DNA from 2 places in the Chryseobacterium mulctrae genome. Region 2 is predicted to be linked to the other one. Evidence: riboswitches for the same ligand, from Rfam matches in the RefSeq annotation. Region 2 holds a riboswitch; the other holds the start of a gene.
The links. A riboswitch is a leader RNA that binds a small molecule or an ion and turns the genes downstream of it on or off. The one in region 2 is predicted to bind thiamine pyrophosphate.
Positions count from the first base shown of each region.

Region 1: linked by a shared signal. The riboswitch ahead of thiM (hydroxyethylthiazole kinase) and the one ahead of thiS (sulfur carrier protein ThiS) in region 2 are both predicted to bind thiamine pyrophosphate.

Region 1 covers NZ_VAJL01000001.1:3,751,685-3,756,613, reverse strand. The annotation lists gene FDY99_RS17475 (SusC/RagA family TonB-linked outer membrane protein) at 1-433, opposite strand, end outside; gene FDY99_RS17470 (response regulator) at 763-1,119, shown strand; TPP riboswitch at 1,323-1,415, shown strand; gene thiM (hydroxyethylthiazole kinase) at 1,477-2,274, shown strand; gene thiE (thiamine phosphate synthase) at 2,271-2,909, shown strand; gene thiD (bifunctional hydroxymethylpyrimidine kinase/phosphomethylpyrimidine kinase) at 2,906-3,739, shown strand; gene tenA (thiaminase II) at 3,726-4,376, shown strand; gene FDY99_RS17445 (helix-turn-helix domain-containing protein) at 4,707-4,929, shown strand, end outside.
Region 2 covers NZ_VAJL01000001.1:2,557,800-2,562,728, forward strand. The annotation lists gene FDY99_RS11710 (heavy metal translocating P-type ATPase) at 1-1, opposite strand, end outside; gene FDY99_RS11715 (Crp/Fnr family transcriptional regulator) at 92-805, shown strand; gene panB (3-methyl-2-oxobutanoate hydroxymethyltransferase) at 865-1,680, shown strand; gene FDY99_RS11725 (hypothetical protein) at 1,680-2,003, shown strand; gene FDY99_RS11730 (RluA family pseudouridine synthase) at 2,010-2,687, shown strand; TPP riboswitch at 3,114-3,214, shown strand; gene thiS (sulfur carrier protein ThiS) at 3,272-3,478, shown strand; gene thiC (phosphomethylpyrimidine synthase ThiC) at 3,492-4,929, shown strand, end outside.

The DNA.
Region 1 (4,929 bases), 1.2 Mb from region 2:
CATCTTTTAACACTTCAATCGATTGCACATCATCCGGAGAAATGTTGGCCATATCATCCGCTACCATTCCATCCACTACATAAAGAGGAGAATTACTTGCCGATATCGAAGCCGAACCACGAACTCTGATTTCCAATGGTTCTCCCGGTTTTCCTGAAGTAGCACGGGTTTTAACTCCCGCAATCTGTCCGGTTAATGCCTGATCAACCCGTGAAATAGGACGATCTTTAAAACTTGAGATATTCACTTTTCCGACAGAACCGGTAACTTCTCCTTTTTTTTGTGTTCCATAAGCAATAACGACTACTTCCTCTATCTCCTTTGTTTTAGATTTTGTACTATCTGTGGCCTTATTGGTAGTTTGTTTTTCCTGTGCGAAGATAAAACTTGTGGTACTTAGTAAAATACCAAGAGTTATTATAGATTTCTTCATTTCGTGACTGGTGATTAATAATTATTACTTTTATACTTTCTCGTAAATTAAAACGTAAGAAAAGTTAAATCTGGAAAGACATGATATTTCTCATATTTTTATTTTTATAAAAGTATACTTATCGAAAATTTCTGCTATCCTGCTGTTACCTGCTCAAATCTCTTAAAAAAGAAATACTGGCAAATAATTTATTTAAAGCCAACTTTTAAGCTATATTTTTTCAAAAAAGAAAAGATTTTCAAGCTTATACATGCAGATTTGATACTAATTTGTTTCGAAATATTTTCACACAATCTCAATATTGGCTTTGTTTTTGCCAAGCAAGAGGTATGAAAACAATTTTTATCGTAGAAGATGAGACAGGCATCAGAGATGCATTACAATTGCTCCTGTCATTCGAAAATTATGACGTACGTTCATTTGCAACCGTTGAAGCCTTCAACAATAGAGATCAATCGGTTGTTCCGGATGTTTTTATTTTGGATGTAAGATTACCCGATGGTTCAGGAACCGATTTATGCAATCAAATAAAAGAAAACGAGGCGACCTCAAAAATTCCTGTAATGATTATCAGTGCTCATGCAAAAGCTGAAAATGTAATCAATTCTTGTGATGCCGATGAATTTATTTCTAAACCATTTGACATCGATGATGTTCTTGTTAAAATTGAAAAATTAACAGCTTAATATTCTATCAATTATTATAAATAAAAGCACTCTGAAGCATCTTGTTTTAGGGTGTTTTGTTTTTATTGAAAAAAAGAAATTCAAGGTTTATAAAATCTAAAATTTTCATTTAATACTTGTTTTACTAACTTTTAGATAATTTAATACCATCATAAAATCTTTTGTCGCTTTTGCAGTTAAAGAAATATTTTTCAATACTTTTGTGTACGCTTTAGGGGTATTCTGAAAAGAATTGAGAGAGTCCCTTTGAACCTGATACGGCTTACACCGACGTAGGGAAAAGCAATACGTCATCTTCTAAAATGATGACTGTTGTTCCGGATTTATCCTAAAGCTTTTATTGATAAAAATATTAGAATGGAAAATAATCTTTGGAAAAATATCCTTCAAGTACGTAACACTTCTCCCCTTGTTCACAGTATCACCAATTATGTGGTAATGAACAGCACTGCTAATGCGGTTTTAGCAATTGGCGCATCACCTATAATGGCTCATGCAAAATCTGAAGTGGAAGAAATGGTAAATATTTCGCACTCACTGGTTGTCAATATTGGTACAATCGATGAATATTGGGAAGAATCAATGCTTTTGGCTGCAAAAAAAGCCAATGAATTAAATAAACCCTGGATATTAGATCCTGTTGGAGCCGGAGCAACATCTTACCGTGATTCTGTTTTAAGCAAGATTCTTTCTTTAAATCCTACCGTTATCAGAGGAAATGCTTCTGAAATTATTGCTCTTTCAAAAGCCAGTAAAACCATTACAAAAGGAGTCGACAGTACAGCAAAAAGTAACGAAGCTGTAGAAGCTGCCAAAATATTGGTTCAAAACCACAAATCAATAGTCTGTATTTCAGGAGAAACTGATATCATTATTAGTGAAAATCAAGAAATTCATTTAAAAAATGGTCATCCGATGATGACCAAAGTTACCGGATTAGGTTGTACAGAAACTGCATTAATTGGTTCTTTTATCGGAGTTATAGATAACAAAACAGAAGCTATTATTGCAGCAATGAGTTTATTGGGCATCGCAGGAGAAATCTCATCTAAACAAAGTGCAGGTCCGGGAAGTTTACAACTCAATATCATTGATAAACTATACAATATTACAGAAGATGAGTTTTATAATCATTTAAAAATAGTAAAACAATGATCTTAAAACCATCATTTCCTTATCAGCTGTATTTGGTGATTTCAGAGAAAGATTGTTTAGGGAAAGATTTTCTTGAAGTTGCAGAAAAATCGATTTTAGGAGGCGTTGATATTATTCAATTGCGTGAAAAAAATACCTCAACAGAAGATTTTCTTCGGAAAGCATTTGCATTAAAAGAGATTACCGTTAAATACAATATTCCGCTTATTATTAATGATCATTTTGAGCTTGCTGAAAAAATTGATTCAGCAGGAATTCATGTCGGGAATAATGATAAATCTCCGGCAAGTCTCAGAAATGAAGTGTTCTTTAAAGATAAAATGATTGGATATTCTATTGAATATTTGAGCCAACTTGAAAATGTAAACACAGAATTGTCAGATTACCTGGGAATCAGTCCCATATTTAGCACCGACACCAAAAAAGACACAGTGACAGAATGGGGATTCGAAGGTTTATTAAAAATAAGATCTCTTACAGACAAACCGCTCGTTGCCATCGGAAATATCAATTCTTCAAACGCAACCTCCATTATAAAAGCTGGAGCAGATGCATTAGCTGTTGTATCTGCGATTTGCAGTGCCCAAAATCCTGAAAAAGCAGCATACGAAATTAAAAATGAAATAGTAAAATGAAAAAATATACTTATCCTACCGTTCTTACGATCGCAGGTTTTGACGGCAGTGGCGGCGCAGGAATACAGGCTGATATCAAAACATTTTCAGCTTTGGGATGTTATGCAACATCGGTACTTACTGCACTTCCTGTTCAAAACACAATGGGCGTAAGAAAAATATATCCTATTCCGATGGAAGCTGTAGCAGAGCAGATAGAAGCTGTACTCGACGATATTTTTCCTGATGCCATTAAAATCGGGATGGTTCACACTTCTCAATTAGTTGAAACTATTGTAAAAACTTTAAGTAAATATCCAAAAATCCCCATTGTATTTGATCCCGTTATGGTTGCCACAAGCGGACATCGTTTGATTGAAGAAGAAACCATTCAAACTATCGTTGAACAATTATTTCCTATCGCAGAAATTATCACACCGAATATGGATGAAGCTTCGATATTGGCAAAAATGGAAGTAAAAACGTTAGAAGATATGAAAATTGCAGGTGAAAAGATCTTAAGATCAGGCTGTAAAAATATTCTTCTTAAAGGCGGACATCAGGAATTGCCTACTGTTACTTCATTATTGTTTGAAGAAAACGGTAAACAATCTAGTTTTGAAACTATAAAATTTGCTACGAATAATACTCACGGTTCCGGCTGTACACTTTCTTCGGCAATTGCGGCTTATATTGCACGAGGCGAAAATTTGTATCATTCGGTTGAATTGGCACAACAATATGTTTTTGAAGCCATTAAAAACGGAAAAGATGTTGTTGTCGGAAAAGGAAATGGTCCCCTTAATCACTTTTTTAATCCTCATAAAATAATTAAAAATGAATTGGTCTAAATTAACCTGGAAACAAACTGAAGAGCGGTATCAAGCTATTCTTACCATGCCTTTTGTTTCTCAATTGGCAGACGGAAGTCTTCCCAAAGAAAAATTTCAGTTTTACATGGCTCAGGATTCTTTATACCTTGAGCATTTCGGAAGAGCATTGGCGCTGATTGCAGCAAGAGCGCATGACATCAGTAATACCTTGCAATATCTGAAATATGCAGAAACGGCAATTATCGTCGAAAATGCACTTCATGAATCGTATTTTAAAGATTTTGGCTTAAAAGATAAAGGTACAATGCAGCCAGTCTGTCATCATTATGTGCACTTTCTTAAAAGTACCGCTGCACTAGATTCCGTAGAAATAGCGATGGCGGCAGTATTGCCTTGTTTTTGGATCTATAAAAAAGTAGGTGATCATATTTACAATACCATAAAATCTGAAAATAATCCTTACCAAAAATGGATTGAAACGTATGGCGGTGAAGAATTTGCAGAAGCCGTACAACAGGCAATTAATATCTGCGATGAGGTAGCCGCTTCTACAACTCCTGCGATTAGAGAAAAAATGACAGAAGCATTTTTGACCTCATCCCGAATGGAATATTATTTCTGGGAAGCAGCTTATGACAATACAACCTGGATTTAACTTTGAAAAAAGAAGCTTATTCATTTTAAAATATTTTTATTTACCGCAAAAGCATCAAAAGAAATGATTGGAAAAAATAGAAATTCAAAAGCTTGCAAAACTAAGCATGATTAACATCTATTTTGTAAACTTTTGATTGTCTAAAAACAGTCTATCATCTTTTGTTTCTTTTGCGGTTTAAATTATTAAGTATTAAAAAAACAAATAATTCATACCATTTAGACTCAGGTTTTATTATTCATAAAATTTTGGAAATATGAGTGTGGTATCTATTGGCAATTCATTTATATTTACAGCACAAAAAACTATAATCTAAAAGAAATCTGGTGAATGGATAATTTCTTAAATATTGTAACGGGCATCTCGCTGTTCATTTCATTTTTTTTGGCGTTTTTTATGCTCGCTGTTAAAACAAAGCACAAAACCAGCAATCGTCTATTTGCTTTTTTTCTAATCATTTCCGCTATCGATATTAGCGAACCATTTATTAGCCTAATTTCAGACGGTCCTTCAAATTTGGGAATATTGAGAACAACCTTGGCTTTTTTGCAGA
Region 2 (4,929 bases):
CCTTCATAAATTATTGACTTACAAAATTATAACATTTTTTTTTGTTTATAGAGTTTAAATGTTCTATTTTTGTGATAAATGTCATATTACAATGTCGCAGGAACAACAGATTGCTATTGAAGAAAGATTCGCAAGGGTTTTTAATGATAAATCCTTTAAAGAAAGACTTTCCAATACTGATTATGAAAGATATATCAACGCAAAAAAGAAACTCGTTTTTCAAAAACACGATATCGTCTTTGACGATGGCGAAACTCCGAAAGGGGTTTACGTGATAGAAAAAGGGGCTGCTAAATTGTCAAAATCAGGATCTTTTGGTAAAGATCAAATTCTTAGATTTATAAAAGAAGGTGATATTATAGGATATCGTGCATTGTTGTGTGGAGAAAATTTTCAGGCAAAGGCAGAAGCAATGACTGATGTTGAATGCACATTCTTACCTGCAGATATTTTTATGGACTTATTAGAAGTTGATCCACAGTTGTCTTTTGTAATGCTTCAGAAAATATCTTATGAATTGGGAGAGTCTTCCAACACGATTACTTTCTTGGCTCAAAAAACAGTAAGAGAAAGATTGGCAGAAATCCTTATTCTTTTAGAACAAAAATTAGGGACAGATCCTGAAGGTTTTATCAAAATTTCTTTAACAAGAGAAGAAATTGCCAACATTATCGGAACTGCTACCGAAAGTGCTATCCGATTGATCTCCGAATTTAAAGGTGACAGTCTCATCGAAGTAGACGGTAGAAACATCAAAATTCTCAACCACGATAAATTAATGAAACTAGGACACGTAGTTTTGTAAAATCCAAATATATAAGTCGGCGAAAGCCGACTTTTTAACTTTAAACAATCATATACATTATGTCTGTTCATTCCGAAATTAAAAGAGTTACTACAGAAACCTTGCGAAAAATGAAATTCGACAAGGAGAAAATAACAATGCTTACCGCTTACGATTTTACAACGGCAAAAATGGTTGACGTCGGTGGTGTTGATACCATTCTTATCGGAGATTCTGCGGCGAATGTAATGGCGGGTTTTGAAACAACACTTCCTATTACATTAGATCAGATGATTTATCACACTCAAAGTGTGGTGAGAGGGGTAGAAAGAGCATTGGTAATTGCAGATCTTCCTTTCGGAACTTACCAAAGTAATCCTGATATCGCACTTGAATCTGCAGTTAGAATGATGAAAGAAGGGGGTGCTCATGCGATTAAAATTGAGGGTGGAAAAGAAATTTCAAAATCAATTAAAAAGATCATCAATGCCGGAATTCCTATTATGGGACATTTGGGATTAACACCACAGTCTATTTATCAGTTTGGAACCTATAAAGTGAGGGCTAAAGAAGAAGCTGAAGCTGAAAAATTAATCAACGATGCAAAATTGCTTGAAGAATTAGGATGTTTTGGGGTTGTTCTTGAAAAAATTCCTGCAGATTTGGCTAAAAGAGTGACGGAAAGTATTTCGATTCCAACAATCGGAATTGGAGCCGGGCCTCATTGTGACGGACAGGTTTTGGTATATCATGATATGGTGGGAATGAACAAAGGTTTCTCTCCAAAATTTTTAAGAAGATACCTAGATTTATATACAGAAATTACGGGAGCAGTTTCTCAATACGTGAAAGACGTGAAAAGTGCTGATTTCCCTAACCAAAATGAAAGCTATTAATGAAAAGTAATTTACAGGCAACACAGGGGATTTTATCAATTTTAGCAATCATTTGTTTAGCTGCAGGTTGGTTTAGAATTTTCCCGGATAATATTAATTATCTTCTTTCAGCAAGATTATTTTATATTTTAATTGGAATCAGTTTTATCGTTCAGGGAAGAATGTTGATGCATACTAAGTTTATGTACCCAATGTACGCTGCGGCAGGTTTGTGTATCATCGGAGCATTTTTACCAATGGATTCAAGTCTTAACGTTATAAAAACGATTGGTCTTTTAGGTGGAGTGGTTATTTCTTTTGTGAGCAGATCACAGAATCGTTAAGGTAGTATGGAAGAACAGATCGTTTTTGAGGATAATCACCTTTTAGTTATCAATAAAAAAGTAGGGCAACTCGTTCAGGGCGATAAAACCGGTGACGAACCTTTACTCGATTCCATTAAAGATTTCATCAAAAAAAGAGATAATAAACCCGGAAATGTTTTTTTGGGTTTGGTACATCGTATCGATCGGCCAACTTCTGGTTTGGTTATTTATGCTAAAACCTCAAAAGCGCTTTCAAGATTGACTCAAATGGTTAAAAACCGAGAAATTAAGAAAACGTATTGGGCGGTTGTAGCTAAAGAAATGATTCCGCAAAGCCAAAGATTGGTTCATTATCTTCAGAAAAACGAAAAAAATAATAAAGCGATCGTTTTTACGAAAGTTACCGAAGGGGCAAAAGAAGCAATTCTTACCTACAATATTATTAAAACTCTGGATAATTATCTTCTTTTGGAAATTGATCTGGAAACCGGAAGACATCATCAAATCAGAGCACAGTTATCAAAAACCGGAGTTCCGATTAAAGGTGATTTAAAATATGGTGCGCCTCGTTCAAATCCGGATGGAGGAATTAATCTTCACGCCAGAAAACTTCAGTTTATACATCCTGTTACAAAAGAGGAGGTAACAATCGTTGCCCCTGTTCCGCAGAATGACGCGATTTGGAGAGCTTGCGAAGAATAATATTAATTTAGAAATAAGTTATAAAATGGAAATTAGAGATAATCTGGTTTCCATTTTTATTTTCTTCAAATCTAGAATTCAGATTTACTTTTCTACTTTTTAGGAGCTTTTTCCCGCTTTCCACTATATCTTTTGGGTTACGGCTCCGCTTCGCTCCCCCGCAACCCAAAAGGATGCCGTTGCGATCGGGGCTAGATGGGAAGTCATTTATTTAAATATTTGAAAACCAAATATAAAGATTGTCATCTTATAAGAATTTCAACTCGAATCTTTCCAGTATAAAATAAAAAGACATCTGCGTGATCTCCAAGATCAGCGAGATAAAAAAAACAATATTTTCAAACATTTAAAACTTCCATCTTCCCTCCCCCAACTTCCCTCTCCTTCAAAAAATTTTGCCCATTTTAAAAAAATGTCTAACTTCGCTCCCAACTTTAGGGGTGTCTGTTGACAAAACAGGCTGAGACTTTACCCTTTGAACCTGATTTCTAGATCATACTAGCGTAGGAAAAAGTGAGATGACTTTGCTGTACATTCTATTGTACAATGATGGGCATTCCTAAAGTGTATTTAAAAATTTAGGAATGGAGCTCACGATCAATCACACACTAAGAAATTTTGATGTACTTCCCAAAACGCTGGAAGCACTTATCGCTATGGAATTACCTGAAAAGAAAAAAGGGATTGCCGTAGCGCTCAACAATCGCATTATTCCGCAGGCATTCTGGGCGGAAACCATTCTCAACAACCAAGATTCAATTTTAATTATCACTGCTACTCAAGGCGGTTAAAAAAAATATTTTTATGGCTCATAAAATCACACGTTCGCCGTTTCCAAACTCAAAAAAAATCTATGTTGAAGGGAAAATTCATCCAATCAATGTAGCGATGCGCGAAATACAGCTAAGTCCGACAAAACTTACCAACGGAACATTAGAACATAATCCACCTGTTACAGTGTATGATACTTCAGGACCTTACACCGATGAAAATTCTGAAATTAATATCGAAAAAGGACTTCCAAGAATTCGTGAACAATGGATTTTGCATAGAAATGATGTCGAAGTTTTAGACGGAATTACCTCAGAATACGGGAAAAAACGTCTTGCCAATTCAAAACTGGATGAGTTGCGTTTTTCTTACAATCACAAACCGAAAGTAGCAAAAGAAGGACAGGAAGTTACTCAATTATACTACGCAAAACAGGGCATTATCACTCCCGAAATGGAATATATTGCCATCAGAGAAAATCAAAGAATCGAGCAACTGGATTCTGTTTCAAAAGACATGGCTTTTCAACATCAGGGAAATAATTTTGGGGCAAGAACTCCGAAAAGCAAAATTACTCCTGAGTTTGTAAGAGACGAAATTGCAGCAGGAAGAGCAATTATTCCCAACAATATCAATCACCCGGAAAGCGAACCGATGATCATCGGACGAAATTTTTTGGTTAAAATTAATGCGAACATTGGAAATAGTGCTGTTTCATCGAGTATTGAAGAAGAAGTAGAAAAAGCAGTTTGGGCTTGCAGATGGGGAGCAGATACAATTATGGATCTGTCAACCGGAAAAAACATCCACGAAACCAGAGAATGGATCATCAGAAACAGTCCGGTTCCGATTGGCACAGTTCCAATTTATCAGGCTTTGGAAAAAGTAAAAGGTGTTGCGGAAGATCTCACTTGGGAAATTTTTAAAGATACTTTGATTGAACAGGCAGAACAGGGAGTTTCGTACTTCACGATTCACGCTGGAGTTTTATTAAGATATATTCATTTAACGGCAAAACGGGTGACGGGAATTGTTTCCAGAGGAGGTTCTATCATGGCAAAATGGTGTTTGTTTCATCATAAAGAAAACTTTTTGTACACTCATTTCGAGGAGATCTGCGAGATCATGAAAAAATATGACGTTGCCTTTTCTTTAGGTGACGGTCTTCGCCCGGGTTCAATTGCAGATGCCAATGATGAAGCGCAATTTGCTGAATTGGAAACTTTAGGTGAACTAACAAAAATTGCCTGGAAACACAATGTTCAGGTAATGATTGAAGGTCCCGGTCATGTTCCGATGCACATGATCAAAGAAAATATGGATAAGCAATTGGAAGTTTGTGACGAAGCTCCGTTTTACACATTAGGTCCTTTAACGACGGATATTGCGCCGGGGTACGATCACATCACTTCAGGAATTGGTGCAGCAATGATCGGTTGGTTCGGTTGCGCGATGTTGTGTTATGTGACTC